DNA from 3 places in the Isoptericola sp. NPDC056605 genome. Region 3 is predicted to be linked to each of the others. Evidence: riboswitches for the same ligand, from Rfam matches in the RefSeq annotation. Region 3 holds a riboswitch; each other region holds the start of a gene.
The links. Region 3 has a riboswitch for thiamine pyrophosphate ahead of ACFQ8Y_RS09070 (thiamine ABC transporter substrate binding subunit). Riboswitches for the same ligand answer to the same signal wherever they lie in the genome.

Region 1 (9,898 bases), on a different contig from region 3:
CCACCGCGGCCTCGGCGCCGCCCGCCCAGGCGGCACCGAGCCCGGCGCCGCCCGGCGCCACGTCGGTCGCGCCCCCGCTGCCCTGGGCGAGCCCGACCACCGAGCGGCCCGCGTCCGTGCCGCCGTCCCGCCCCGCTGCGGGCCCCGCACAGCCGCCGGCCGCGCCGGAGCGACCCGCCGCGTCCCCGTTCGACGCGCTGGTCGCGTCGGAGCAGCCCGTCCGCGCGCGGTCGGCCGCGCCGCTGGACGACGAGGACGACGACGAGGACTGGGACGAGCCCGAGGCGTCGTACACCTGGCTGCACTACATCGTCCTCGTGGTCGTCGCGTTCGTGCTGGGGCTCCTGGTCTGGAAGCTGCTGCTCCAGGCGCCCGACGACAGCAACTTCCAGACCGATACCGACGCCGCCGCGCCCGCGGCCGGCGTCTCCCTCACGTACGAGCACCCCGGAGCCGCTGCATGACCGCTAGCCCCCGCGCCGTCGAGCTGGCGGTCGTCGCCGCCCGGGCCGCGTCGGACCGCAAGGCGCAGGAGATCATCGCGCTGGACGTGAGCGACCAGCTGGTGCTCACCGACGTGTTCCTCATCGCCTCCGGCACGAACGAGCGCCAGGTCTCGGCGATCGTGGACGCCGTCGAGGAGGCGATGTTCCTCGCCGGCTCCAAGCCGATCCGTCGGGAGGGCAAGGCGCAGGCGCGGTGGGTGCTGCTGGACTTCGGGGAGGTCGTCGTCCACGTGCAGCACGCCGAGGACCGCGTGTACTACGCGCTCGAGCGACTGTGGAAGGACTGCCCGGCGGTGGAGCTGCCGGAGGACGCGCGCGGCGGTGACGGCGCGGCGGCCGCCGCCGAGTACGGCGACGGCGGGGGCGACGGGGCGATCCGTCTCGCGGGCGACGAGCGGTGACGGCCGGCACCGTCGTCCTGCTGCGGCACGCCCGCACCGCCTACAACGCGTCCCTGCGGCTGCAGGGGCAGATCGACATCCCGCTCGACGAGGTCGGGCGCTGGCAGGCGGCGGAGGGCGGCTCCGCGCTGGCGTCGTCGCACCGCGCGACGCGCATCGTGTCGTCCGACCTGGGGCGCGCCGTCGAGACGGCGACCGCGTACGCGGACGCGCTCGGCGGGCAGCCCCTGGTCACCGACGAGCGCCTGCGCGAGCGCGGCTTCGGTGCCTGGGAGGGCCTCACGGGCGCGGAGCTGCAGGAGCGCTGGCCCGAGGAGTACGCCGCCTGGCGCCTGGGCGCGGAGCCCGTGGGCGCGGGGGCCGAGACGAAGGCGGCGGTCGCGGAGCGCATGGCCGAGGCCCTGGCCGAGCATGCCGGGGACCTGGACGACGACGCGACGCTCGTCGTCGTGTCGCACGGCGCCGCCATCTCGCTGGCGGTGACGGCGCTGCTCGGGCTCGACCCGACCACGTGGCGCGGGCTGTCGGGGATGCACAACGTGCACTGGTCGCACCTGCACCGTGCGGGCGAGGGTGCTGTGCCCGCCTGGCGCCTCGTGGCGCACAACGTGGGCGCGGGGTACCCCCTGGACCGCTGGCAGGCGGGGCCGGACTGGAATTTGGAACCTGGCCCGAAGTCTGCCTAAGATATCGACGTTCCCGAGGGGCGCAAGCCCGGAGGAACGCACCGAATCAGACGAATCGCCCGGTCGCCCGTCGGCCGCGAGAGTCGGTTCTCGGGGCTGTGGCGCAGCTGGTAGCGCACCTGCATGGCATGCAGGGGGTCAGGGGTTCGAGTCCCCTCAGCTCCACCCCGACGAGAAGGCCCGGAACCCCACGGTTCCGGGCCTTCTTGCGTGACCAGGGGTTTCACGGTGCGGGACGCCCTTGCGCCGACGCCGTCGTCGCCTAGGGTCGGACCTGCGGTCGCGTCGTCGGCCGCCGTGAGGTCACACCTGAAGTCACATCTGAAGACACCCATGACAGGGGAGCGCCGTCGAAGGGGCGCTGAGAGTGCGGGCACAGCCGCAGACCCTTGGAACCTGCTCCGGTTAGCACCGGCGAAGGGAGTTACCTGGAATGTCCGCGCCCACTTTCGCGCGCAGCGCGTCCCTGCGGTACCGCACCGTCGACCTCGTCACCGTGGCCATGCTCGGCGTGGCCGTCGGTGTCGTCTTCTGGGGCTGGACCCAGCTCTACCACCTGCTCTCCGCCGGGCTGGCGGTCGCCTTCCCGCCGGCCACCGGCCTGCTCGGCGGCGGCTGGCTGCTCGGCGGCGTGCTGGGTGGCCTCATCGTCCGCCGTCCGGGCGCGGCGCTGCTCACCGAGGTCGTCGCCGCGAGCGTCGAGGCCCTGCTCGGCGCCGGCTGGGGCTTCTCGGCGATCGTCTCCGGCGTCGTCCAGGGGTTCGGCGCCGAGCTTGTCCTCGCCCTGTTCCTCTACCGGCGTTTCGGCGCCGCGGTGGCGGCCCTGGCGGGCGCGACGGCGGGCGCGTGCGGCGCCGTGTACGAGTGGTTCGCGTACTACCCGGACTGGGAGTGGGGCTTCCGGCTGGCGTACCTGGGCCTCTTCGCGCTGTCCGGCGCGCTGCTCGCCGGCCTCGGGGGCGCGGCGCTCGTGCGCGCCCTCGCGCGGGCCGGCGTGCTCGACGCGTTCGGCCCGGGTCGCGACCTCGCCGACCGTGCCGTCGACCGTGCCGTCGACCGCGCGCCGGCCTGACGGCGTGGCGCACGACGACGTCCGGGTTCGCGTGCGAGGGCTGTGCTGGCGGCCCACCGGGCGCCGGGCCCCGACGATCGAGGGCCTCGACCTCATCGTCGGCGCGGGGGAGCGCCTGGGGCTGGTCGGTCCCAGCGGGGCGGGCAAGTCGACCGTGCTGCACGCCCTGGCGGGCGTGCTGGGCGACCCGCTGCCCGGCGAGCTGTCCGGGACCGTCCACGTGGACGGCGGGGTGGGGCTCGTCCCGCAGGACCCGGGCTCCGCGGTCGTCGCGGCCCGGATCGGCCGGGACGTCGCCTTCGGCCCCGAGAACGCCGGCCTGCCGCGGGACGAGATCTGGCGCCGGGCCGGGGAGGCTCTCGACCGGGTCGGGCTGCGCCACCCGCCCGACCGGCCGACGTCGGCCCTCTCGGGCGGCGAGCTGCAGCGGCTCGCGCTCGCCGGGGCGCTGGCGAGCGCGCCGGGCCTGCTGCTCCTGGACGAGCCGACCGCGATGCTCGACCCCGCCGCGGCGGCCGAGGTGCGCGCCGCCGTCGTCGGCGCGCTGGAGGGCTCGGACACGTCCCTCGTCGTGGTCGACCACCACGTCGGGCCGTGGCTCGAGCACCTGGACCGCGTCGTGGTGCTCGGACCGGGCGGCCGGGTCACGCACGACGTCGCGCCCGCCGCGCTGCGCGACGTCCCGTCCGCCCTGCGGGACGACCTGACGCGCGCCGGCGTCTGGCTGCCCGGCGTGGCGGCGCCGTCCCCGCTGTCCGTGCCCGCGGCGCTGGTGGCGCCGGACGTGCCCGGGCCGGACGTCGTCGTCGCCGGCCTCCGCGTCGACCTGGTGACCCGCGGCCTGCGCGGTCGCACCACGACGCGTGCCCTCGACGGCGTGGCCGCGCGGCTGCCCGCGGGCCGCCTCACGTCCGTCACGGGGCCCTCGGGGGCGGGGAAGTCCACGCTCGTCGCCACTCTTGCGGGGCACCTGCGGCCGACGGCCGGCGAGGTGCGGGGCGTCCCGGGGCGGACGGCCCGCTCGGAGGAGCTCGCGCGGTCCTGCGGGTGGGTGCCGCAGCACCCGGAGCACGGCCTGCTCGCGCTGCGCGTGCGGGACGAGGTGGAGCTCACCGGCCGGCGCCTCGGCGTCCGGGTGGACGTGGACGCCGTGCTCGCGCTGCTGCGCCTCGACCACCTCGCCGACGCGCATCCGTTCCGGCTGTCCGGCGGCGAGCAGCGGCGGCTCGCCCTGGCGGCGGCGCTGGCGCACCGGCCGGGGCTCGTGCTGCTCGACGAGCCGACCGTCGGCCAGGACAGGGGGACCTGGGCGGCGGTGGCCGGGTGGGCCGGCGCCGCGGCCCGGCACGGCGCCACCGTCGCGGCGAGCACCCACGACGCGCACCTCGTCGCCCTCGCGGGGCACCAGGTGCGGCTCGGCGGCGCGACGAGCGAGCGAGCGACGGTGGCGGCGTGACCGGCGCGCTGGGGCGCGTGAACGCCCTCGTGCTCGTGGCCCTCGGGCTGCTCGGGCTGGTCGCCTCCCTGGGCGTCCGGGACGTCGCGAGCGCCGCCGTCGCGCTGGGCGGGTCGCTGGCTCTCGGGCTGCTGCTCCTGCCGCGCGGCGCCGGCTCTCCGGCCCGTTACCTCGCGGTGGTCGTCGCGGTCGCGTCGGTGGCGTGGTCGACGTGGCTGCTCGGTGGCCACGACCCGGTGGTGGCCGCCGTCGCGGGGGCCCGCATCGCGGTGCTCGCCCTGCCCGGCGTGGCCCTCGCCCCGCTGGTCGACCTGAGCGGGCTGGCCGACCAGCTCGGCCAGCGGCTGCGCCTGCCGGCCCGTTTCGTCGTCGGGGTGGCCGCGGCGCTGCAGCGGTTCGAGCGGCTCGGCGCCGTGTGGGAGCAGGCGTCGCGGGCGCGTCGGTCGCGCGGCGTCGGGCCCGGGCGGGGCCCGCTCTCGCGAGCGCGCCACGCGGCGTCGGTGACGTTCGCCGTGCTGGCCGCCACCCTGCGCGACGCGGCGGCCATGTCCGTCGCGATGGACACCCGGGGCTTCGCGGGCGCCCACCGCCGGACCTGGGCGGAGCCTGCGCCGTGGACCCGTACGGACGGCGTCGTGCTCGCCGCCGGCGCCGTCGTCGCGGCGCTGCCGTTCGCCGTCCTGGCCTGGCGGTAGCCGTCGAGCGGGGCCCGTCGGGCGCAGGATGGGTGTCGGGAGGTGCTCGCATGGCCCGCCAGGTGCACGACTTCGACGCCCTCTACGCCGCGGACGTCCCGCCGCCGTGGGAGATCGGGCGCCCGCAGCCCGCGCTCCTGGCGCTCGTGCGCCGGTCGGTGCTCGCCGACCCGGTGCTCGACGTCGGCTGCGGCACGGGCGTGCTGGCGCTCGCGGTCGCCCGGGCGGGCCACCGGGTGGTGGGCGTGGACGCCGCGGCGCACGCGATCTCCCGCGCGCGGGAGCGGGCCGCGGAGTCGATCGTCGACCCGCCCGGCGAGGTGCGCTTCGAGGTCGCGGACGCCCGGCGGCTCGACCGCCTGGCCGTGCGGCCCCGGACCGTCCTCGACTCAGGGCTGCTGCACACCCTGGACGATGCCGGTCGCGCCGCCTACGTGGCAGGGCTGGAGGCGATCTGCCCGTCCGACGCGCTCGTCGCCGTCCTCGCGATGTCCGTGGCCGCCGGGCTCGGCTGGGGCACGACCGACGACCGGCTGCGCGCCGCGTTCGAGGGGCCCTCCTGGTCGGCGACCGTGGTCTCGGACGCCGAGATCACCGCGCGCCCCGCGGGCGACGAGCTCCACCTGCCCGCGCTGCTCCTCACGACCCGGCGGGCCGCATGAGACGTCCGTGAACGGACCGGCTCCCCACGGGGCCGGTGCGATAGGAATGGTGCGTGCCGTCCCCGCCGCTCTTCCCGTTCCGTAGCGTCGTCCTCGGGGCGTTCCTCCCGACCCTGGTGCTGGAGATCGGCATCGGTGCGCTGCTGCCGGTCGTGGCGGTCACCGCCACGGGCCGTGGCGCCACCCTCACGGTCGCCGGCCTCGTGGCCGCGCTGCTGCCGCTCGGCAAGATCGCGTTCGACCTGCCCGCCGGGGCGCTCTCGCAGCGCCTCGGGGACCGGGTGGCGATGCTGGTCGCCGGCAGCGTCGCCGTCGTGGCGTTCACGACGATCGCGCTGTCGTCGGCGCTGTGGGGACTGGCCGCGGGGGTGCTCGCGCTCGGCGCGGCGAACGCCGTGTTCAACCTCGCCCGGCAGGCGTACCTCACCGAGATCACGCCGCCGCTGCGGCGGGCGCGCGTGATGTCGACCCTCGCGGGGGTGCACCGCATCGGCCTGTTCCTGGGGCCGTTCGCGGGGGCCGCGATGATCGCGGCGACGTCGCTGCACGGCGCGTTCTGGCTGGGCACGGGCTCCGCGCTGGTCGCGGTGCTGGTCATCGCCCTGGTGCGGCCGGAGCCGCGGGCCGACGCCGCGCTGCCGCGCCCCGCCGGCGGTCCGCGGGTGTCCATCGCGGCGGTCGCGCGCGAGCACAGGCAGCTGTTCGCGACCCTCGGCGTCGCCATCCTGCTGGTGAGCGCCGTGCGCGGCGCGCGGCAGACAGTCATCCCGCTGTGGGGCGAGCACCTGGGCCTCGACGCCGAGGTGACGTCGCTCGTCTTCGGCGTCTCGGGCGCCCTGGACATGCTGCTGTTCTACCCGGCGGGCAAGGTGATGGACCGGTTCGGCCGGCTGTGGGTGGCCGTCCCGTCGATGCTCACGATGGCGGTGGGGCTGGCGGTGCTGCCGTTCGCGCACACCGCCGGCGCGCTCGCCGTGGTCGCCGCCCTGCTCGGCGTGGGCAACGGCATGGGCTCGGGCATCGTCATGACGCTGGGCGCCGACGTCGCACCCGCCGCGGTGCGGCCCACGTTCCTCAGCGTGTGGCGGCTCTTCCAGGACACGGGCGACGCGCTCGGGCCGCTGATCCTGTCGGCCGGGGCCGCCCTGGGCTCGCTCGCGGCCGGGGTGTGGGCCACCGCCACGCTGGGCGGCGCGTCCGCGGCCGCGCTCGCGCGCTGGGTGCCGCGGTACTCGTCGCTCGCGAACCTCGTGCCGCCCCGGCGCCGGCGGCCGTGACGTCCGTGCCTCACGCGCGCAGGTGCACGCCCAGCCCGCGGCGGCCGGGCTCCAGCGCGTCGTGGAGCTCGCCGCGCTCGTCGTAGTCCCCGCCGTCCTGGCTCCGGTACGCCAGCACCGGGCCGTCGGGCAGGGCGAGCAGCCGCTCGCGCAGGCCGGCCGAGACGGCGGCGTAGCCCGCGTCGTCGAGGCGGTTCGCGCCCAGCACCAGCACGGGCTCCGCCACCTGCATGCCGGTGTACCAGAAGGTGCCGTGCAGCAGGGGGAACAGCGTCTCGGCCAGGTCGCCGTGCAGCCCGCGCGGCCCGAGCCCCGTGCCCGCGCCGACCGTCACCACGGCCAGCGCGCGCCGGCCCGCCAGTCCGCCGTCGCCGTACCGCCGGGTGCGCCCGGTCGCCGCGTCGCGCACGCCGTATGCGTAGCCCTGCACCAGCACCCGGTCGAGCCACCCCTTGAGGATGGCGGGGACGCCCAGCCACCACAGGGGGAACTGCAGGACCACGGTGTCGGCCCAGGCCAGCTTGTCGTGCTCGGCCCGGATGTCCGGCGCGAGCTGCCCGCGACGCAGGGCGCGCTCCGAGGCCCCCGCGACGTCGAGCCGGTCGTCCGCGGCGTCGCCGAAGTCGGCAGCCGTCACCACGGGGTCCCAGCCCATCGCGTACAGGTCGGACTGCACCACCTCGTGCCCGGCGTCCCGCAGCGCCCGGACCCCGTCGTCGCGCAGGTGCGCGGTGAGCGACCGCGGCTCGGGGTGGGCGAGCACCCACAGCACCCTCATCGGGTGGGTCGTCGCGTCCGTCCGGTCGTCCGTCCGAACGTCCGTCGCGTTCTCCATCGGGTTCTCCATCAGGACCTCCATCGCTGCTCCGTCTCGGTACGAGGTTCTCGGGAAGGGCGGCGCCCGCCGCCCACCACGACCACGCTGCCGGTCCGCGCGCGCCTCCGGAAGTGGCCGGAGAGCCACTCTGTGCAAGGATCGAGCCATGACGACTCCGACGAGCATCGCCCCGGCCGCACCCGGTGCGCGTCCGCACCACGTCGCGGTCCTCGTGCGCGACGGCGTGATGCCGCTGGAGCTCGGCGCCGTGCACCAGCTGTTCGGCACGGCCCGGGGTCCGGGCGGCGAGCGGCTGTACGAGGTGCGCACGTGCGCCGCGGTGCCGGGCCGGGTCCGCTCGGACGCGGACTTCGCCCTCGACGTCCCGCACGGCCCGGAGGCGCTCGTCGACGCCGACACCGTGGTGGTGCCGGCCTCGCACGCGCTGGACGACACCGGCGCGCCCGACGAGGAGGGCGTGGCCCCGGGCCAGAGCTCCCTCGCGGAGCTGCTGGGGCAGGTCCGCCCGGACGCGCGGATCGCGTCGATCTGCACCGGGGCGTTCGCGCTCGCGCGCGCCGGCCTCCTCGACGGGCGCCGGGCGACGACGCACTGGATGTCGGCCGAGCGGTTCCGGCGCGCGTTCCCGGCGGTCGAGCTGGACCCGGACGTGCTGTTCACCGAGGACGGTCGGGTCTTCACGTCGGCCGGCGAGGCGGCCGGGATCGACCTGTGCCTGCACCTGATCCGCTCCGACCACGGCGCGGCGGTCGCGAACGACGTCGCGCGCCGGACGGTCGTGCCGCCCTTCCGCGACGGCGGCCAGGCGCAGTTCGTGGACGCCCCCGTGCCCGAGCCGGCGGGGGACCACACCGGCACCGCGCGGTCGTGGGCGCTCGAGCACCTCGACGAGCCGCTCTCGCTGGACCGCCTCGCCCGGCAGTCGTCGATGAGCACCCGCACCTTCACCCGCCGGTTCCGCCGCGAGGTCGGTCTCTCGCCCGGGGCGTGGCTGCTGCAGCAGCGCCTCCTGCGGGCTCGTGACCTGCTGGAACGCTCCGACCTCCCCGTGGACGCCGTCGCCGGCCGCGCCGGGTTCGGCACGGGCGCGTCGCTGCGCCAGCACTTCGCGCGGGCGCTGGGGGTCTCGCCCGCCGCCTACCGCGCGACGTTCGGCCCCCGCCCGCGACATCAGAACGTTACGCAGGTCGTCCCGCGAGTTCCTTGACGGGGGAGGCCTCGGGCACCTACATCTGGTTGATGGAGGTCTTCGAGAAGTGGGAATCCGAGATCCGGGGGTACAGCCGCACGTATCCCACGGTGTTCGCCTCGGCGTCGAACGCGCGGCAGGTGGACGAGGCCGGCCGTAGCTACCTCGACTTCTTCGCCGGTGCGGGGGTGCTGAACTTCGGGCACAACAACCCGCGCATGAAACGGGCCATGATCGAGTTCCTCGAGGCCGACGGCGTCGCGCACAGCCTCGACATGGCGACCACCACCAAGCGGGACTTCATCTCGAAGTTCGTCTCCACGGTGCTCGAGCCGCGCGGCATGACGATGCGCTTGCAGTTCATGGGGCCGACGGGCAGCAACGCCGTCGAGGCGGCTCTCAAGCTCGCCCGCAAGGTCACCGGCCGGCGCGAGGTGGTCGCCTTCACGCACGGGTTCCACGGCATGACCCTCGGGTCGCTCGCGCTCACGGGCAACGACGTCTTCCGCCGGGCCGCGGGGGTGCCGTTGGAGAACGTGCACCGGTTGCCGTTCGAGACCGCCCCCGGGGGCGGTCTCGCGTCGCTCGAGGCGTACCGGGAACAGCTGGCCGACGTGTCGAGCGGGCTGCTTCCCCCCGCTGCGTTCGTCGTCGAGACGATCCAGGCCGAGGGCGGCGTCAACGTGGCCGGCGCCGAGTGGCTGCACGCCGTGCAGCGGCTCGCCCGCGACGTCGGGGCGCTGTTCGTCATCGACGAGATCCAGGTGGGCTGCGGCCGCACCGGCAGCTACTTCAGCTTCGACGGCATGGGGCTCGACCCCGACATCGTGTGCCTCGCCAAGGGGATCGGCGGCTACGGGACGCCCCTGGCGATGAACCTCAACCGGCCCGAGCTGGACGCGCACTGGGCTCCGGGCGAGCACACGGGCACCTTCCGCGGCCAGGGCCTGTCGTTCGTGGCCGGGCGCGAGGCGCTGACCTACTTCGACGACGACGAGCTCATGAACGAGGTGCACGCCAAGGCCGAGCGCATGGTGTCCGTGCTGGACGGCCTCGCCGCCGAGGTCCCCGACCGCGGGTCCGCCGGGAAGGATCGCCGCTTCGCCGTGCGCGGCC
Region 2 (9,898 bases), on a different contig from region 3:
ACGGCGCCGGACGGGCGACTGGTGGGTGCGGGACGAGCTCGAGACGATCGTCGACCCGGTGAACCTCGCCCTCCTGTCGCGCCCCGGGCGGTCGTGAATCCCAGGCCGCCGCGCACACGCGCGGCATCCTCCCTCTCCGGCGACGACGGCTGAGCTCCCCTGCGCTCCCTGGTCCCGCCGAGCTACCTCGGCACGTTCGGAACTACCTCGGCACGTTCGGAACTACCTGGCCGAAGGACGCTCGCACACGGCCGTGAGCCGACAGCGGACGGGGCGGCCGAGAGGTTCTTTCGCGGGGACGTATCCCTCCCGACGTGGAGGGCGCCCCGGCGCCCGTGAACGCGTCCATGCGAAGAACCTCTCGGCCAGCTCGTCCCCCACCAAGGTCTCGGCCGGACCCGGGACTACACGAGCGAGTCCTGCCAGGCCGCGTTGAGCTTGGCGTAGTGCCCGTCCCCCGCCGCCAGCTCGTCCGGCGTGCCGTCCTCGATCACGCGGCCGTGCTCCATGACGAGCACCCGGTCGGCGATCGCGACGGTCGACAGCCGGTGGGCGATGATGATCGCCGTGCGGTCGGCCAGCAGCGTCTGCAGACCGTGCTGCACCAGCCGTTCGCCGGGGATGTCGAGCGACGACGTCGCCTCGTCGAGCACCAGCACCGCCGGGTCGGCGAGGAACGCCCGCGCGAACGACAGCAGCTGCCGCTGCCCCGCCGAGACGCGGCCGCCGCGCTTGTTGACGTCGGTGTCGTACCCGTCGGGCATGTCCATGATGAACTCGTGCGCCCCGACCGCCCGTGCGGCGGCCTCGATGTCCGCCTGCCGGGCGCCCGGCCGCCCGAGCGCGATGTTCTCGCGCACGGACCCGCTGAACAGGTACGCCTCCTGCGTCACCATGACCACGGCGCGCCGCAGGTCCGTCGTCGACAGGTCGCGCACGTCGACGCCGTCGAGCAGCACGCGCCCCTCGCTCGCGTCGTAGAACCGGGTCACGAGCTTGGCGAGCGTGGACTTGCCCGCGCCCGTCGTGCCGACCAGCGCGACCGTCTGCCCCGCGGGGAGCGTGAGGTCGAGGTCGGGCAGCACGACGGGGCCGTCCCCGTACCGGAAGGTGACGTGGTCCAGCCGCAGGGCGCCCCGCGCGTGCGGCAGCGCCACGGGACGGCGCGGCTCGACGACGGTCGGCTCCTCCGCCAGCAGGCCGGACACCTTCTCGAGCGCCGCCGTGGCGGACTGGAACGAGTTGTAGAAGTTGCCGAGCTGCTGGATCGGCTGGAAGAACCGCTTCACGTACAGCAGGGCCGCCACCAGCACGCCGACGTCCAGCCCACCGGAGTAGACCCGCCAGCCGCCGATCGCGAGCGCGACCGCGACGGCCACGTTCCCGATGAGCACGAGCCCCGGCTGGTAGCGGCCGTTGAGCCCCATGGTGTTGAGGTTCGCGTCGCGGTACTGCTCGCTGAGCCGGCCGTACTCCGCCTCGGTGGTCGACTCCCGGCGGAACGCGTGCACGGCCCGCATGCCGGTCATCGTCTCGACGAACTTCACGATGAGCCGCGCGGACGTGGTGCGCTGCTCGCGGTAGAACACCTGCGAGTGCTTCTGGAACCACCGCGTGAGCAGCCAGGCCGGCACGAGCGCCGCCGCGAGCACGAGGCCCGAGCGCCAGTCGAGCAGGAACAGGCTCAGCCCGGTGAATACCATGAGCATGAGCGACGAGACGACACCCGTCAGCCCGCCGTCGAGCAGCTCGCGCAGCGCCTCGAGGTCGGACGTCTGACGGCTGATGATGCGGCCCGACGTGTACGACTCGTGGAACTCCAGGCTCAGCAGCTGCGTGTGCCGGAAGACGCGGCGGCGCAGGTCCAGGAGCACGCCCTGGGCGATGCGCGCGGCCTGGCGGACGTAGGCGCCGGCGCACAGGCCGCCCACGACCGCGGCGACCAGGTAGGCCGCGCCGACCAGCACGAGGGTGCCGGCGTCGCCGTCCCTGAGGTCGGGCACGGCGGAGTCGATGGCGAGGGACACGAGCCAGGGGCCCGCCACCTGGCCGAGGGTCGAGACCACGACGAGGAGGCCGGCGAGGGCGAGGGCGCCGCGACGCGGCCGGAGCAGCTCGCCCAGCAGCCGCAGCGACCGGGACCTGACGTCGCGGGATGCCTGGGCGTCGAGCTGGGTGGCGTCGTCCGCCGTCGCGTCGGTGGGCCGGCGGTGGTCGTCCGGGTCCGGCCCGGACGTCGCGGGCCGGGACGGTTCCGGAGTGCTGGGGCGGCTCACCGCTGGACCTCCTCGTTCTGGGCCTGCTCGGGTTCCTCCTGGTCGGAGTGCTCGGCGCACTCCTCCCAGTCCTGCTCCAGGCTGGAGATGACGTGCCGGTAGTGCGCGTCGGTGGCGAGCAGGTCGCGGTGGGTGCCCACGGCCGTGATCCGGCCGTCCTGGAGCACGGCGACCCGGTCGGCGAGCGCCACCGTGGACGGCCGGTGCGCGATGACGAGGCTCGTCGTGCCGTGCAGGACGTCGCGCAGGCGCGTGGTGACGGCCTCCTCGGTGGCGACGTCGAGCGCGGACAGCGGGTCGTCGAGCACGAGCACGGCGGGTCGTGCCGCGATGGCACGGGCGAGCGCGAGGCGCTGCCGCTGCCCGCCGGACAGGGACAGGCCCTCCTCCCCGATCCGGGTCTCGACGCCCTGCGGCAGGTCGGCGACGAAGCCCGCCTGCGCCACCTCGAGCGCCTCGTGCAGGCGCCGCTCACGCTCCTCCTCCGGCACGGCGTCGGGGCCGGCCTCGGGGACGCCGAGCAGCACGTTGTCGCGGACCGACGCGGAGAACAGCGTGGGGTCCTCGAACGCGACCGCGACCGCACGACGCACGTCGTGCCGCCGCATGCGCCGCACGTCGACGCCGTCGAGCAGCACCTGGCCGGCGGTGACGTCGACGATGCGCGGCACCACCATCGCGAGGGTGGACTTGCCCGAGCCCGTGAGGCCGACGAGCGCCGTCGTGGTGCCGACGGGGAGCTCGAGGTCGACGTGCTCGAGGACCGGGCGCGACGCGTCCTCGTACCGGAAGGAGACGTCGCGGAGCTCGACGTGGCCGCGCGCCGGACCGACCTCCACCGGGTCGGCGGGGTCGGCCAACGGGTTCGGGGTCTCCATGACCTCGAAGAAGCGGTCGACGGCCGTGCGGGCGTTGAGCGTCATCGACAGGGTCATGCCGAGGTCGACCACGGGGCCGTTGATCACGGCGGTCGTCAGGAAGAAGGCCACGAGGCTGCCGACGGTGATCTGCCCCTGGGCGGCGAGCACCGTGCCGAGCACGAGGCAGACGGCCAGCGTGACCTCGGGGATGAGCTGCAGCGACGTGGTGACGGTGGCCTGGTTGCCCGCCTTGCGGATCTCCGTGCGGCGCAGCTCCTCCGCCTGGTCGGTGAACGAGTCGAGGGCGTCGCGCCCGCGACCGAACGCCTTGAGCACACGGATGCCGTGCACGGACTCCTCGACGGTGGTGGCGAGGTCGCCCGACTGGTCCTGGGACAGGCGCGCGATGACGCGGTACCGCCTCGAGAAGCGGAACGCGATGACCGTCACCGGGATCGCGCCCGCAAGGTAGACGAGGCCGAGCCAGCCGGCGGTGGCCAGCAGGATGCCCACCCCGACGACGATCGTCACGATGCTGACGACGAGCTGCAGGAGGCCGAAGACCAGCCAGCGTCGCAGCAGGCCGAGGTCGCCCATGATCCGGCTCAGCAGCTGGCCGCCGGGCCACCGGTCGTGGAACGCGACGGGCAGGTCCTGCAGGTGGCGGAACAGTGCCATCCGCAGCTCGGCCTCGACCCGCGTGCCGGGGTACATCACGAGGTTGCGGCGCAGCAGGACGAGCCCGGCCTCCGCGACGCCCAGGACGAGCACGAGGAGGACGGGCACCACGAGGGCCCCGAGGTCGTGGGCGGCGGCACCCTCGGCGAGCGGGCCCTCGACCAGGGTCTGCAGCACGCGCGGGATCGCCAGCGCGGCGAGGCTCGCACCGATCGCGGAGAAGAGCCCGCCGACCATGCGCGGCACCGCCGGCCGGACGTACGGGTAGAGCCGGCGCACCGACGCGAACGTGGAGAGCTCGGAGCCCGCGGGGGCGACGGCGGGCCCGGCGGCGGCGGCGCCCGTGCGGCCGGGCGGCCCCGCGGCGCGGCCCGGCGGGGTGCCGGTCGCGACGGGACGGCGGGGAGCGGAGGAGGCGGTGCTCCTCCTGGGACTTTCGGAGGGATCGGCGCGGCGGGCGCCTCGGCTGCGGCTGCGCGAAGTGCGCTTCGTGTCGGGCATCACACCTATTCTGTCACTCGCCTCCGACACACTTGCCCCGGTCACGCGGTGCGCCCCGAGCTCGGGACACCGCTTACCGCCGCGGGATCCCGCCGTCGCGCACGACGGCGGGACCCGGACGGGCCGCGGTGGACCGGGGGTCAGCCCACCACGACGCGCCCGACCGTGGGCTCGACCGTGGGTGCCCCGGTCTGGTCGAAGAACGCCAGCTCGTGCTCGCACGCCGCGTGGAACGTCGCCGCCATCCGGTCCCGGGTGACCGGGTCGGCCGCCGCGGCGGCGCGGCGCAGGATCGCGACGGCCTCGCGCGTCGCGTCCGCGAACGCGTCGTCCGCGTACGTGCCCAGCCACGCCCCGTACGGGTGACCCGGGTGGTCGCGGGCGGCCAGCCGCTCCCCCACGTCCTGGTAGATCCAGTAGCAGGGCAGGACGGCGGCGACGAGGGTCGCGTAGTCGTCGCCGGCCACGCGCAGGTGGTCGAGGTACGCGGCCGTCGTGGGGCTGGCGGGCACGTCCTGCGGCTCCCCGCCCAGCCAGCGGGTGTGCAGGTCGAGCTCGGTCACCAGGGCGCCGTGCGCGCCGCCGGCCCAGAACGCCTGCTCGGCCCGCGTGGGAGCCAGCTCGCTCGCCCGCGCGAGGCAGCGCGCGTAGTCGCGCAGGTAGAGCGCGTCCTGCTCCAGGTACGTGCGGAAGTGGTCGGCGTCGAGCGTCCCGTCGCCCAGCGACCGGACGAACGCCAGGTCGTCGATCGCGGCGCGCACGCCCGCGGCGTCGTCCCACCAGCGGGCGACGACGTCCTCCGCCCCGTCCTGACCTGATGCCCCGCCCGCACCGGACGCACCGGACGGCGCGAGCGGCTCCGCGCCGCCGGCGCGCAGCCCCACCAGGTGGTCGACCGGCCCGTTCCCGCCGCCGACGCGCAGGGCCTCCCCGGCCCGGATCGCCGCGGTCAGCCAGGCCTTCGTGCCGCGCAGCGCCTCGGCCCAGTCCCCCGTGCGCGCGTACCGCGCGGCCAGGCCGCTGGACAACGAGCAGCCGGTGCCGTGGGTGGAGGTGCTGGTCAGGCGCGGCCCGGGGAGCTCCGCCAGCACGCCCTGCGGCCCGACGAGCGCGTCCGGGGCCCCCGCCCCCGTCGCGCCCGTCCCCGAGGCGCCCAGGTGGCCGCCCTTCGCCACCACCAGGACCCCGTGCCGGGAGGCCAGGCGTCGCGCCTGCTCGAGCGCGGCGGGCCAGTCCGCGGCCGACGGTTCCTGCGCGAGGACCGCGAGCTCGGGCAGGTTCGGCGTCACGACGTCCACCCGGGACAGCAGGTGCCGCACGGCGTCCTCGGCCGCCGGGTCGAGCAGGCGGTCCCCGCTCGTGGCGACCATCACCGGGTCCAGGACGACGGCGGGTCGCGCGCCCGTCGCGCCGGGCGGCAGGGCGTCGAGCCAGGCGGCCACGGCGTGGGCCACGGGGGCCGAGGCGAGCATCCCGATCTTCACGGCGTCGACGGCCACGTCGTCGGTGACGGCGTCGAGCTGCGCGGCCAGGAACGCGGCGGGCGGCACGTGCACGTCGCGCACCCCCCGCGTGTTCTGCACGGTCAGGGCCGTGACGGCCGCCATCCCGTAGCCGCCCGCGGCCGCGATCGACTTGAGGTCCGCCTGGATCCCGGCGCCCCCGGACGGGTCGGACCCGGCGACGGCCAGGACGCGGGGGCGACTGCCCCTCGTCGGCGCCGGGGCCGCGGGAGCAGGGGCGGTGGAGCCGGCGCTGCCGGCGGAGCTGTCTTCAGGTGCGCGCGCACTCATGTCGACATCCCTTCGCTAGTACGAGCTAGATCAGGTTCGACGGGTGTGTTCTCAGCGCCCGCCGGCCGGGTCGCGACGTCGTCGTGACGATGTCGCGGCGATGACCGGTCGGGACGCACCCCGTGTCGTGCCGCCCACCGTAGCCCAGGCCTGCGCGGGCGGCGGGCGGCGTCCCGCGGCGCGTGTCGGCGTCACGCCGCGCCTCGCCAGGCCCTCGCGCCGCAGGCCCGCGGCCTGTTCGCGGCGCGGTAGGGTGCGGGGGTGCCCGTGGTCGTCCGTCGTGCGCGCGAGCTCCTCGTCGCCGGCACGACGCTCAGCATCGCGGCCGCCGCCCACCTCCTGGCCGGCGGCGCGCTCCCCGGGGCACCCCTCGCCTGGCTCGTCGTCGTGGCGCTCACGGCGCCGCTCGCGGTGTGGACCGCCCGCCGCCGGCTGACGCTCCCCCGCCTGCTCCCCGCGATGGTCGCGCTCCAGCTCGTGCAGCACACGACCCTGTCCGTGCTCGGCGCGGCGGGCACGGACGCCTCGCCGTTGGCCTCGACCCTGCTCACGACCCTGCCCTCGACGCCGGGGGCCGCGCCGGACGGGCACGCCCTGCACGCGCTGGGCCCGGGCTCCCTCGGGCCCGCGACCGGCGGCGGGCTGCACCTGCACCACGCGGACGACCCCGGGACGACGTCCTGGATGCTCGCCGCGCACGCTGCCGCGGTGCTGCTCACCGCCCTGCTGCTCGCGGCGGGCGACCGAGCGGCCGTCAACGTCGCGGGCCAGCTGCGGCTCGTCGCGGTCCTCGTGCTGGGCCCGGCGGCGCCGCCCGTCGTCCGCGAGCCCGCCGTCGTCGTCGGGCGCACCTGGCACCCCCTCCGGGCCCGCGCCGTCCGGCGCACCCCGCCACGAGGCCCCCCGCTGCTCCCGGGCGCCCTCGTGCGCGCCGCCTGACCCTGCCCTGGTCCGTCGTCGGACGGGGGCGGGTCCCTCGTCGTCCGACGACCCCTGACCACCCCTGAGCACCAGGAGCAGCACACCCATGTCCAGGACCATCCCTGCCCTCACCCCTGCCCTCCGCGCGCGCCGCCTCGCCGGCGCCGCCGCCCTCACCGTGCCGGCCCTCGTCCTCGGCGCGGCCGCCGCCTCCGCGCACGTGACCGTGACCCCCGACGCGGCCGAGGCCGGGTCGTACGCCACCCTCACCTTCAAGGTCCCGAACGAGTCCGCCGAGGCCTCGACCACCGCCGTGAAGGTCGACCTCCCCACCGACACCCCGTTCACCAGCGTGTCCGTGGAGCCCGTGCCGGGCTGGACGGCGAAGGTCACCCAGGCGCCCCTGCCCGAGCCCGTCGAGGTGCACGGCACCACCGTGACCGAGGCGCCGGCGAGCATCGAGTGGACCGCCGACGACGCCGACGCCGGCATCGCTCCGGGCGAGTTCCTCCGGTTCACCGTGTCCGCCGGTGCTGTCCCGGACGGCGTCGAGGAGATCGCCCTGCCCGCCACGCAGACGTACTCCGACGGCGAGGTCGTCGCCTGGGACCAGGAGGCGACCGGCGACGCGGAGCCCGACCTCCCGGCACCCGTCCTGCAGGTCCTCCCGGCGGCCGAGGACGGCGGCCACGGCACGGCGTCGGCAGCCGGCGCCACGGACTCGGCCGCGGACGCCGGCACAGACGCGGGCACGGACGCGGCGGCCGACGACGACGCCTCCGGCACCCTCCCGCTGGCGCTCGGCGCGGCGGGCCTCGGTCTCGGGCTGGTCGGCGCCGTCACGGGCGTCGCCGCCCTGGCGCGGACCCGCGCCACCGGCACCGGCACCGGCACCGGCACCGGCACCGGCACCGGCACCGAGCAGCGATGAGCGCGCGACGCGCCCTCGCCGCAGCCGGGTCGCTCGCCCTCGCCCTCGGCCTCGGGGCCGCGGGGGTCGTCGGCGCGGCGCCCGCGAGCGCCCACAACGTCGTCGTCGGCACGTCGCCGGCCTCGGGGTCCGAGGTGACGGAACCGCCCGGGTCCGTCGACGTGACGTTCGACGACGTCGTCCTCGATCTGTCCGCGGAGGGCTCCAGCACGGTCGTCACCGTGACGGACGCCGACGGCACCGACTACGCGACCGGGTGCCCGACGATGCAGGACCGCACCGTGTCGGTGCCCGTCGCCCTCGGCGAGGGCGGCGAGTACACGGTGGACTGGCGGATCGTGTCGGCCGACGGGCATCCGACCAGCGGCGCGTTCTCCTTCACCTACGACCCGCCCGCCGGGGCCGAGGCCGCCACCCCGGCGACGGACGCGCCGCCGTGCGCCCCGGCCGGGGCCGCGGGCGCGGACGAGGCGTCCTCCGGAACCGCTGACGGCGCGTCGGCCGCCGAGGACGGGGGCGGCGACGCCTCCGAGCTGGTCGTGGTGCTCGGCATCGCGGGGGGCGTCGTCGTGCTCGCCGGCGCGGCGGTGCTCGTGGCGCTGCGGATCGCGCGACGTCGCGGCTGACGCACCGCACCCTGCGACGTGTCAGGGCGAGGGCCGGGTACACCGCGCCCTCGCCCTGACACGTCGCGGCGGCCCCGAGCTGTCAGGGTCAGGGCCGGATACACCGTTTGCGCTGGCCCTGACAGGTCGCGGTCGTGACCCTCCGGGACGCCCGCGTCGTCGTCGGGTCGTCCCCGCACCGGGCCGGAGCCGCCTACGATGCCGAGCATGGATGCGGGGCAGATCGTCGGGGTCGTGACGGGCCTGGTCGTAGTAGTCGTGCTGGTCACGGCGGTGGCCTTCTGGGCGGCGCGGCGGCGCAGGGCCGCGCGTGGGCGGGCACAGGACCTCGAGGCGGAGCTGCAGCGGCTCGGCGTGGAGGCGGGCTCGGCCCTGGTGCGCGCCGACGAGCGGGCCCGCCTCGCCGAGGACGAGCTCGCGTTCGCCCAGGCCGAGCTGGGCGACCGGGAGACGCGCGAGCTCGCACCGACCCTGCGCCGTGCGCGGGAGCGCCTGTCCGAGGCGTTCCATCTCAACCAGCTCCTGCACGACCACGTCCCGGACACGGACCAGCAGCGCCGGGAGTGGTCGGCCCGCGTCGTCGACCTGTGCCGGTCGGCCGACGGCTCGCTGGACGAGCTCGACCGCGGCCTCGCCGCCCTGCGGCAGACGGTCCGCTCGACCCCCGACGCCGTCGACCGGGTCGACCGCGAGCTGGCCCGGGTCCGCGAGGCCGTGCCCGCCGCGCGCGCCGACCTCGAACGCCTGCGGGCGCAGTACGACGCGCAGGCCCTGCTGCCCGTCGCGGACAACCCCGAGCAGGCGGAGCGGCTGCTCGAGTTCGCCGGCCGCAGCACCGCCGCGGCACGCAAGCGCCTCACGACCCAGCAGGTCGCGGAGGCCGGGGCCGCGGCCCGCGCGGCGGAGGAGGCCGTACGCCGCGCGGAGGGGCTGCTGCGCGCCGTCGACGACTACGAGGCCGAGGCGCTGCGCGCGGAGGCGGCGCTCGGCGCGATCGTCGCGGAGTCGCGGGCCGAGCTCGCCCAGGCGCGCGCCCTCCCGACGGCTCAGCGGGCGGGACGGATCGACGGCGCGGTGACCGCTCTCGAGGACGCCCTGGCGGCGCTGCCCGCGCCGGGCACGCCGGGCGACCCGGTGGGCTCCCTCACCCGGGTCCGCGAGGCCAACACCGCGCTCGACGACGCCGTGGCCGAGCGGGCCGAGCACGACGAGCGCACCCGCCGGGCGGCGTCCCGGCTCGGGCCCGCGCTCGACGACGCCGAGCGGCAGCTCGCCTCGGCGCGGTCCGTCGTCGACGACTACCGCGCCCCCG
Region 3 (9,898 bases):
CTTTCGCATACCCCCGAACAGACCCCCACCGCAGACGCTGCTGCTCCGTCGCCCGCGTCCCGCGACCCCGTGCGGCGGCGTGCCGTTAGGCTCGTCGGGTGACTGGAGCACCGCACCTCCCCGCCGCCGGACCGACGCCGTCGTGGCGAGCCCGACACTTCCTGAGCCTGCTGGACTTCGCGCGGCCGTCCCTGGGAGGGGACGGGACCGCCGGGTGGCTCGACGACGCCGGGGCCGTCGACCCGGCGCAGCCGGCCCACCTGTGGATCACGTGCCGGATGACGCACTCCTTCGGGCTCGGGCACCTCCTGGGTGTGGAGGGCGCGGGGGAGCTGCTGGACCGGGGTATCGCCGGCCTGTCACGGACGCTGGCCGACGCCGACGAGGGCGGGTGGTTGGCCTCCAGGGGTCCGGGAGACGCGTTCGACGGGCTCAAGCAGGCCTACGGCCACGCGTTCGTCGTGCTCGCCGGGTCGACGGGGACCGTGGCGCGCACGCCGGGTGCCGTGGCCCTCCTCGAGGCGGCGCTGTCGGTGCTCGACCGGCGGTTCTGGGAGGCCGACCACCAGCTCCACCTCGACGAGCGGTCGCGCGACTGGGGCACGGTCGACCCGTACCGCGGGGTCAACGCGAACATGCACTCCGTCGAGGCGCTCCTCGCCGCCCACGACGCCACGGGCGAGAGCCGCTGGCTCGACCGAGCAGCGGTAGTGGCCGACCGCGTCATCGACTGGGCGGCGGGCAACGACTGGCGGATCCCGGAGCACTTCGACACCGCGTGGCAGCCGCAGCTCGAGTACAACGCGGACCGTCCGCACGACCCCTTCAAGCCGTACGGCGCCACACCGGGCCACGGGCTGGAGTGGGCGCGGTTGCTCCTGCAGGTGGACGTCGCCGGGGGGACGCAGGGACAGCGCACCGACGCGGCCCGGCAGCTGTTCCACCGCGCCGTGGCCGACGGGTGGGACGGGCCGGCGGGAGGTTTCGTCTACACGACGGACTGGAACGGGAGCCCCGTCGAGGCCCGCCGCTTCCACTGGGTGGCGGCCGAGGCGGCCGCGGCCGCCGACGTGCTGCACCGCACGACCGGCGAGGCGCGCTACGCCGAGCTCGCCGACGAGTGGTGGGCGTGGATCGACGCCCACCTGGTGGACCACGAGCGCGGCTCCTGGTTCCACGAGCTCGACACCGACAACCGCCCCTCCGGGCGGACGTGGGTCGGCAAGCCCGACATCTACCACGCGGCCCAGGCCGTCATCCTGCCGGACCTGCCGCTCACCGGGTCGTTCGCGGCGTCGGCCCGAGAGGCCGGACCGCTGCTGGCCGGCACGCGACTGGGCGCCGCGGTGGCGTCGTCATGAGGATCTCCGCGAAGGCCGACTACGCGGTGCGGGCGGCCGCCGAGCTCGCGGCGTCCGGCGAGGGCCCGGTCCCGGCCGAGGCCCTCGCCCGCGCGCAGCAGGTGCCCCACCGCTTCCTCGAGGCGATCCTCAGCGACCTGCGGCGCGAGGGCATCGTCGCGAGCCGTCGCGGCGCAGGCGGGGGGTACGTGCTCGCCCGCCCGGCCGACAAGGTGACCGTCGCCGACGTCGTGCGCGCCGTGGACGGGCCGCTGGTGTTCGTGCGCGACGCGCGGCCCTCCGACCTGGAGTACACCGGCGCCGCCGCGTCGCTGCTGCACGTGTGGGTGGCGCTGCGCGTGAACGTGCGCGCCGTGCTGGAACAGGTGACCCTGGCGGACCTCGCGGCCGGGACGATCCCCGACGTCGTGCGCCGGCTGACCGAGCAGGAATCGGCGTGGGTCAGCCCCTGAGCCACGCCGGATCGGCGTAGGCGCCAGAGGCGCCGCACGGTCGTCGGCCTGGTTCACGCGACGCCGCAGAAACCCTCGTCTCGCGATACGGACATATTTTTGAGACCGTTGAATCCGATAGAGCCGATCGGGTAACTTCGTCGCAGACGCGGCGGACCCGCTGCCGCGCCGAAACGGAGGGAACCCCCGTGCGGACTCTCGTCCTCCTTGCCCTCGTGGGCCTCGGTGCGCAGCTCGTCGACGGCAGCCTGGGCATGGCCTACGGCGTCACCTCGACCACCCTGCTGCTCGCGATCGGCACCAACCCCGCGGCCGCGTCGGCGACCGTCCACCTCGCCGAGGTCGGCACGACCCTGGCGTCCGGCGCCTCGCACTGGCGGTTCGGGAACGTGGACTGGAAGGTCGTCATCAAGATCGGCATCCCCGGTGCCATCGGCGCGTTCGCCGGCGCGACCTTCCTCTCGTGGCTGTCGACCGAGATCGCCAAGCCGCTGATGTCGATCCTGCTGCTGGGTCTGGGCCTGTACGTGCTGCTGCGGTTCACGCTCCGCGGGCTGCGTACGGACCGTCTCGGGCAGCCGCTCCGCAAGCGGTTCCTCACCCCGCTCGGGCTGGTCGCCGGGTTCATGGACGCCACGGGTGGTGGCGGCTGGGGCCCGGTGGGCACGCCCGCCATCCTCGCGAGCGGCCGCATGGAGCCGCGCAAGGTGGTCGGCTCGATCGACACCAGCGAGTTCTTCGTGGCCGTGGCCGCGAGCCTCGGGTTCCTCTTCGGTCTCGGGACCGCGGGCATCAACCCGTCCTGGGCCCTCGCGCTGCTCATCGGCGGCCTGATCGCCGCGCCGATCGCCGCGTGGCTCGTCCGCCTGGTGCCGCCGCGCGTCCTCGGCTCCGCCGTCGGCGGGATCATCGTCCTCACCAACGTGCGGACCCTGCTGTCCCTCGACTCGTTCCCGGTGAGCGACGGCGTGCGCACCCTGGTGCTCGCGATCATCGCCGTGGGCTGGGCCGCCGCGGTCGTCTACTCCTTCGGCCAGCACCGCAAGGCGGTCGCGGAGGAGCGGGCCGAGGCGGCCGGCGAGCAGCCGGAGGCGGCGGCGACGACGGTCGCCTGACGGTCCGAACCCGTCACGGGCGCCGACAGCACCACCGAGCACCGCCACCGCACGTCACCCGCCGTGCGGTGGCGGTGTCGTGCCGTCCCGGTACCGTGGTGGAGCCAGGAGAACTGCGCGCCGGACCCAGCTGCACGGCACTGGGGGTGGTCCTCGATGTCCAGCACGCCCAACGACACACCGCGCCGCGAGCTCGTCGCCCTCGCGGAGCTGCTGGGTGCCGGGAGCCAGCTGCTCGTGGGCCGGTACCGGGTCGACGTCGCCACGGGGGAGTGGTGGTGGTCGGACGAGGTGTTCCGGATCTTCGGGCGTGAGCCCGGCTCCGTCGCACCGGGGCCCGAGGTGCTGCGCGCCCACCTGCACCCGGACGACCGTGAACGGCTCTCCCGGACGGCGGTGGTCGCACTGGGTGCCGGGCGGCCGTTCTCGGGGGCACACCGCGTCGTGGACGACCACGGGCGCACGCACACGGTCGTCGTCACGGGTCAGGGACGGCACGGGAGTGACGGCGCGTCGTCGCAGATCGTCGGCTACGTCATCGACGCGAGCCCGGTCGTGCGCGACGCGCTGGAGCGCGAGGCGCACCGCGCCGTCTCGCGCGCGTTCGTCGCCGCCGCAGCCGCGGAGCAGGCCAAGGGCGCCATCATGGCCGTCTGCGGCGTGGACGAGTCGGTGGCCACCGAGGTCCTCGCCGACGCGGGTGCGCAGGTCGGCGTGTCCGCCCAGTCGGCGGGGGAGCAGGTGATGAAGGAGCTCGCGCGACCGGTCGGGGACCGGGACGCCGCGCTCACGGCGGCGGAGGTGGTCCGGTCGGCACCGCCCGCGAAGGACGCGGCGGACCGCCTGAGCAGCGCGCTCGCCGCCGTGCGGCCGGTGGACCGACCGCACGGCCACGACGCGCAGCTGGCCCGCCGTCGTCCCCGCGCGAGCCACTGACGGGACCGTGCGGGGAATCGGCGGGTCAGCGGCCCGAGACGAACCGGGCAGCCGCGCGCCCGGCGCCCTGGCGGGCGAGGCGCTTCGCGAGCACCGCGACGCCGCCCGAGACGGCCGCGAAGGTGACCGCCTGCACGATGGAGAGCTCGTCGTCGTCCAGGTTGGTGGGCGCCACGTTGCCCGTCGCCCGCTCCCAGACCACCCCGATCAGCTTCTGCGCGACCCATCCGGCGGCGATCGTCAGCACCACCGTGCCGACCTTCACGCCCAGCGGCTGCTCGGTGTCCGTCACGTGCTCTCCCTCGGTCTGACCCGGCGTGCTACCGCCGGGGCGTCGTCCTGGTCCGGCGTCCACGGCCGACGGGCGGTGTCACGGCACGTCAGGCACGTCACACCCCGAGGCCGAGGACGGGACCACGGTAGCGCGGTGTCGACGGGTAGGCTCGTGCTGATACGACAGGGGAGCGCCCACCGGCGCTGAGAGTGCGGACCGCCGCAGACCCTCGAACCTGACCCGGTTAGCACCGGTGGAGGAAGTCGGGAATCTCGTTCCCTGCGGACGGCAGCACCACGACGGTGCCGGGCGCCCGCAGGACCCCCTTCTCGCACCTTGAGGAGGACAGCATGACGCTGAGCACCACGACCAGGACCAGGAGCGCGGCAGCAGCGGTCGGGGCCGTCGCGCTCCTGCCGCTGCTGGCGGCGTGCGGCGGCGGGACGCCGGCGGACGACGCGAGCGGGGCGTCGAGCACGGTCACGCTCGTCACCCACGACTCGTTCGCCGTCTCCGACGAGGTGCTGGCCGCGTTCGAGAAGGAGTCCGGCCTCTCCGTCGAGCAGGTGGCACCGGGCGACGCGGGCACGCTGGTGAACCAGCTCGTGCTCACCAAGGACGCGCCGCTGGGCGACGTCGTCTTCGGTGTGGACAACACCTATGCGTCGAGGGCCGTCGACGCCGGGGTCTTCGAGGAGTACCAGCCCGCCGACCTGGGCCCGGAGGTCGCGGCCTACGCGCCCGACGACCTGGCCGGCACGCTGACGCCGGTCGACGTGGGCGACGTCTGCATGAACCTCGACGACGGCTGGTTCGACGAGCACGGTGTCACGCCCCCGACGACGCTCGAGGACCTCGCGAAGCCGGAGTACCAGGACCTCACCGTGGTCACCAACCCCGCGACGTCGTCGCCCGGCCTCGCGTTCCTGCTCGCGACGATCGGAGCCTTCGGCACGGACGGCTGGGAGGCCTACTGGGCCGACCTGCGCGACAACGGCGTCAAGGTCGCCGAGAGCTGGGAGGACGCGTACTACGTCGACTTCTCCGGCGCCGGTGAGGGCGGGCAGCGGCCGATCGCGCTGTCCTACGCGACGTCGCCCGCGTTCACCGTGAGCGACGACGGGACATCCTCGACGACCAGCGCGATGCTCGACACCTGCTTCCGGCAGGTCGAGTACGCGGGGGTGCTGGCCGGTGCGGAGAACCCGGACGGCGCGAAGCAGCTGGTCGACTTCCTCACCTCGCCCGAGTTCCAGGCCGACGTGCCCGGCCAGATGTACATGTACCCCGCCGATCCGGACGTGGAGCTGCCCGCCGACTGGCAGCAGTTCGCCCCCCTGGCCGACGAGCCGTTCGAGGTGGCGCCCGCGGACGTCGCCGCGCACCGCGACGAGTGGATCGAGCAGTGGACGGCGACGGTCGTCGGCTGACGCGCCCCGTGCCGCGCGCCCTGCGCAGCGCCGCCCGCCCGGCCTCCCGGGCGGCGCGGTGGCGCGCCGACCGGTGGGGCGCGTGGCTGGGCTGGGGTGCCGCGGTCGTGCTGCCGCTGGGCTTCCTCGCGGTCTTCTTCGCGTGGCCGGTGGTGTCGCTCGTCTTGCAGGGGTTCTTCACCGAGACCACCGCGGGGCGCACGCTCGACCTGTCCGGCTTCGCGGAGGTGCTGTCCCAGGAGCGCACGTGGCGGATCGTCGGGCAGACGCTCGCCCAGGCGCTCACCGGCACGCTGCTGTCGGTGCTGCTGGGCCTGCCGGGCGCGTACGTGCTGTACCGGTGCAGGTTCCCCGGGCGGACGCTGGTGCGGGGTCTGGTGACGGTGCCGTTCGTGCTGCCCAGCGTCGTCGTCGGCGTCGCGTTCCGCGCGCTCTTCGCCCCCGGCGGCCTGCTCGGCTGGGCGCACCTGGAGGAGAGCTTCGCCGGCATCGTGCTCGCCCTGGTGTTCTTCAACTACGCGGTGGTGGTGCGCACGGTTGGCGGCATGTGGGAGCGCCTCGACCCGCGCGCCGAGCAGGCCGCCCGCGCGCTCGGCGCGACGCCCTGGCGCGCGTTCCGCACCGTGACGCTGCCGGCGCTCGGCCCGGCGATCGCGTCGGCCGCCGCGGTGGTGTTCCTGTTCTGCGCGACGGCGTTCGGCGTCGTGCTGGTGCTCGGCGGCCTGCGCTACGGCACGATCGAGACGGAGATCTGGACGCGCACCACCCAGTTCCTCGACCTGCGCTCGGCGGCGGTGCTGTCGGTGCTGCAGCTCGTCGTGGTGGCGGGCGCGCTGCTGGTCAGCTCCCGCGCCCGGGCGCGCCGCGAGCGGGCCCTGCACCTCACGAGCGACAGCGTGTCGGCGCACCGGCTGCGGCTGCGCGCCGGCGCCGACGGCACCGACGTCGCGCCGGCGCTCGTCACCCTCGTCGTCGTGGCGGGGCTGCTCGTGCTGCCCATGGCGGGGCTCGTCACCCGGTCGCTGCGCGCGCCCGACGGGTCGTGGGGCCTCGACAACTACGTGGCGCTCGGCACCACCGGCGGGCGCAACGCCCTGACGGTCACGGTGTGGGAGGCGCTGGGCAACTCGCTGCGCACCGCGGCCTGGGCCGCGCTGATCGCCGTCGTCGTGGGCGGCCTCGTGGCGCTCGTCGTGTCGCGACGCCCGCGGCGGGCCGGGCTGCGGCGTGCCGTCGGTGTGCTCGACGCCGCGTTCATGCTGCCCCTCGGCGTCTCCGCCGTGACGGTGGGCTTCGGCTTCCTCATCACGCTGGACCGCCCGCTGGGGCTCGACGTCGACCTGCGCACCTCCGGCGCGCTGGTGCCGATCGCGCAGGCGGTCGTCGCGATCCCGCTCGTGGTGCGCACGATGCTGCCGGTGCTGCGCGCCATCGACCCGCGGCTGCGGGAGGCGGCCGCCACGCTGGGCGCGGCGCCCGGGCGGGTGCTACGGACGGTCGACGGCCCGCTCGGCGCGCGGTCGCTGGGGCTGGCGATCGGGTTCGCGTTCGCGGTCTCGCTCGGCGAGTTCGGCGCGACGTCGTTCCTCGCCCGCCCCGACACGGCCACCCTGCCGGTGGTCATCTACCGCCTGATCGGGCGGCCCGGGGCCGAGAACTACGGGATGGCGCTCGCGGCGTCCGTGGTGCTGGCCGTGCTCACCGCGACCGTCATGATGGTGGCCGAGCGCCTTCGCGGCGACCGGCCCGGAGGGGAGTTCTGATGGAGCAGGCCCGGCAGACGACGGGGCTCGCCGTGCGCGACGCCGTCGTGCGGTACGGCGCCGCGCGCCGTCGACCGGGGTCGGTCGCGGTGGACGGCGTGTCGCTCGACGTCGCCGCCGGCGAGATCGTCGCGCTGCTGGGGCCGAGCGGCTGCGGCAAGTCGTCGCTGCTGCGCGCCGTCGCCGGGCTGGAGCCGCTGGCGGGCGGCACGGTCGCCTTCGACGGCGCGGACCTCGCGGGCGTGCCCGTGCACCGGCGCGGCTTCGGCCTGCTCTTCCAGGACGGCCAGCTCTTCCCGCACCGGGACGTCGGCCGCAACGTGGCCTATGGTCTCGAGACGCAGGGCGTGCCCCGCGCCGAGCGGGCCGCGCGTGTCGCCGACCTCCTGGCCGACGTGGGCCTGGCTGGCTACGCGGGCCGGTCCGTCGCGACGCTGTCCGGCGGGGAGCAGCAGCGCGTCGCGCTGGCCCGCGCCCTCGCTCCGCGGCCGCGGCTGCTGCTCCTCGACGAGCCGCTGTCCGCCCTGGACCGCAGGCTGCGCGAGCGGCTCGCCGTCGACGTCCGCGACACCCTGAAGGCCACCGGCACCACCGCCGTGTTCGTCACGCACGACCACGACGAGGCGTTCACCGTCGCCGACCGGGTCGCCGTCATGGACGCCGGGCGGCTGCTGCAGGTGGACGCGCCGGACGTGCTGCTGCGCGCGCCGGCGAGCCCGCGGGTGGCGGAGTTCCTCGGGCTGTCCGCCGACGACGACGCCGCCGGCGCCGGCGCCGCTGATGGTTCGGGGACGACGGGTGCAAGAACTGCGGCCGTGACGACATCATCGGGGCATGACGTGGTCTGACGGCCGGAGCCGGCGGCTCTCCGCGGCGGCGTGCGGCGTGGCGTGCCTCGGGCTGCTGGCCGCGTGCGGCCCGGGCGACGGGGAGGACGTCTTCGCCGCCCGCGAGCCCCTGCCGACCTGCGGGGAGGTGACCGCGCGCCCGGACCTCGGCGAGGGCGAGCCGAAGGCGGAGCTGGCCGACGCGTTCGCCTGCCTCGACGAGGCGGCGGCACGCGGTGAGGGGGCGGAGCTCCTCGTACGCTCCCTGACCGTCGAGGGTGACCCGATCGTCGAATACCACCGTGTGGGTCCCGGGATCGACGGGCTCGAGGTCTACGTCGACGGCACCCGGGACACGTTCGGCGACCAGATCTGGACCTACCGGTCGTGCCCGGGCACGGTGACCACCTCGGAGCCGCAGGGCTGCTGGGAGTCGGGCCTCGTCGAGGGCTGAGCCCTACGCCTCGCCGGCGTCGTGCACGAGCAGGGCGACCTGGGTGCGGTTCTCCAGCCCGAGCTTGTCGAGCACGCTCGACACGTGCGCCTTCACCGTCGGCACGCTGAGGTACAGGCGGGCCGCGATGTCGGCGTTCGACGCGCCGCGGCCCAGCTCGACGGCGACGTCGCGCTCTCGCGCGGTGAGGACGTCCAGGGCGGCCCGGGCACGGTCGCGCGACCCGTCCGAGCCGGCGACGGCGGCCATCAGCCGCCGCGCGACGTCCGGGGCCAGCACCGGCTCGCCCGCGGCGGCGGCGTGCACGGCGGCGGCGATGCGTGCCGGCGGCATGTCCTTGAGCAGGTAGCCCGCGGCCCCGGCGCGCAGCGCGCCGCCCACCTCCTCGGCGGTGTCGAACGTGGTGAGCACGACGACGGCGGGCGGAGACGGGCGGGCGCGGACCCGCCGGGTGGCCGCGATGCCGTCGACGCCGGGCATGCGCAGGTCCATGAGGACGACGTCGGCCGCGTGGGCGTCGAGCACGCCGGGCACCTCGGCCCCGTCGGCCGCCTCGGCCACGACCGTCATGCCGTGGGCGCCGTCCAGCATCAGGCGGAGGCCCGCGCGCACCAGCGCGTCGTCGTCCACCAGCACGATCCGCACGGGCGTCGCGGCGTCCGCGGGGCCGCCCGCCGGTCCGGCGGTGGGGAGCGGGCCGGGCCCGGGCGTCGTCGTCACGCGTCCCACGGTAGCCACGCCTCCACCGCGAAGCCGCGCGACGCGGCGGGACCGGCGTCCGGGCCGGCGGCCAGCGTGCCGCCCAGCAGCGTGGCCCGCTCGCGCAGCCCGACCAGCCCCGTGCCCGTGCCGACCCCGTCCGGGGCGACGGCGCCGGGTGCCGCGCCGTCGTCGGCCACGCGCACCCGGACCTCGCCCGGGGTGGTCGAGACCGTGACCCGGACGGCGGCACCGGGCGCATGGCGGCGCGCGTTCGTGAGCGACTCCTGCACCACGCGGAAGACGGCGGTCGCGACGGCGGCAGGAGGGTTGTCGTCGCCCGTGCGCTCGTAGGTCACGTCCGTGCCGGCCGCGCGGGAGTCGTCGACGAGGCGGCGCACGTCGTCCAGGCCGGGTACCGGCCCGAGATCCTCCGGGCCGGCGCGGAGCAGGCGGATGACCTGCCGCAGGTCCTCCAGGGCGTCGCTCACGCCGGCGCGGACCCGCCCCGCCGCGGCGGCGAGCTGTGCCGGGTCGGCGTCCGGGCGGTACTCCATGGCGCCGGCGGTCGCGGCCAGCAGGGACAG

Region 1: another riboswitch for thiamine pyrophosphate. It lies ahead of ACFQ8Y_RS11725 (ECF transporter S component); the one in region 3 lies ahead of ACFQ8Y_RS09070 (thiamine ABC transporter substrate binding subunit).
Region 2: another riboswitch for thiamine pyrophosphate. It lies ahead of ACFQ8Y_RS11265 (bifunctional hydroxymethylpyrimidine kinase/phosphomethylpyrimidine kinase); the one in region 3 lies ahead of ACFQ8Y_RS09070 (thiamine ABC transporter substrate binding subunit).

The regions. Positions count from the first base shown of each region.
Region 1 is NZ_JBHTVT010000010.1:110-10,007, forward strand. It holds partial or broken gene ACFQ8Y_RS11705 (hypothetical protein) at 1-464, shown strand, start outside; gene rsfS (ribosome silencing factor) at 461-907, shown strand; gene ACFQ8Y_RS11715 (histidine phosphatase family protein) at 904-1,593, shown strand; tRNA gene ACFQ8Y_RS11720 (tRNA-Ala) at 1,686-1,758, shown strand; TPP riboswitch at 1,922-2,033, shown strand; gene ACFQ8Y_RS11725 (ECF transporter S component) at 2,027-2,665, shown strand; gene ACFQ8Y_RS11730 (ATP-binding cassette domain-containing protein) at 2,670-4,121, shown strand; gene ACFQ8Y_RS11735 (energy-coupling factor transporter transmembrane component T) at 4,118-4,816, shown strand; gene ACFQ8Y_RS11740 (class I SAM-dependent methyltransferase) at 4,867-5,478, shown strand; gene ACFQ8Y_RS11745 (MFS transporter) at 5,532-6,755, shown strand; gene ACFQ8Y_RS11750 (NAD(P)H-dependent oxidoreductase) at 6,766-7,614, opposite strand; gene ACFQ8Y_RS11755 (GlxA family transcriptional regulator) at 7,739-8,800, shown strand; gene ACFQ8Y_RS11760 (aspartate aminotransferase family protein) at 8,833-9,898, shown strand, end outside.
Region 2 is NZ_JBHTVT010000009.1:75,516-85,413, forward strand. It holds gene ACFQ8Y_RS11250 (lipase maturation factor family protein) at 1-97, shown strand, start outside; gene ACFQ8Y_RS11255 (ABC transporter ATP-binding protein) at 405-2,276, opposite strand; gene ACFQ8Y_RS11260 (ABC transporter ATP-binding protein) at 2,273-4,051, opposite strand; gene ACFQ8Y_RS11265 (bifunctional hydroxymethylpyrimidine kinase/phosphomethylpyrimidine kinase) at 4,456-6,108, opposite strand; TPP riboswitch at 6,099-6,241, opposite strand; gene ACFQ8Y_RS11270 (hypothetical protein) at 6,370-7,047, shown strand; gene ACFQ8Y_RS11275 (YcnI family protein) at 7,136-7,960, shown strand; gene ACFQ8Y_RS11280 (copper resistance protein CopC) at 7,957-8,586, shown strand; gene ACFQ8Y_RS11285 (hypothetical protein) at 8,794-9,898, shown strand, end outside.
Region 3 is NZ_JBHTVT010000006.1:227,138-237,035, reverse strand. It holds gene ACFQ8Y_RS09095 (AGE family epimerase/isomerase) at 99-1,361, shown strand; gene ACFQ8Y_RS09090 (RrF2 family transcriptional regulator) at 1,358-1,813, shown strand; gene ACFQ8Y_RS09085 (sulfite exporter TauE/SafE family protein) at 2,002-2,928, shown strand; gene ACFQ8Y_RS09080 (PAS domain-containing protein) at 3,085-3,864, shown strand; gene ACFQ8Y_RS09075 (DUF4235 domain-containing protein) at 3,890-4,156, opposite strand; TPP riboswitch at 4,313-4,417, shown strand; gene ACFQ8Y_RS09070 (thiamine ABC transporter substrate binding subunit) at 4,489-5,568, shown strand; gene ACFQ8Y_RS09065 (ABC transporter permease) at 5,655-7,331, shown strand; gene ACFQ8Y_RS09060 (ABC transporter ATP-binding protein) at 7,331-8,179, shown strand; gene ACFQ8Y_RS09055 (hypothetical protein) at 8,166-8,612, shown strand; gene ACFQ8Y_RS09050 (response regulator transcription factor) at 8,616-9,332, opposite strand; gene ACFQ8Y_RS09045 (sensor histidine kinase) at 9,329-9,898, opposite strand, start outside.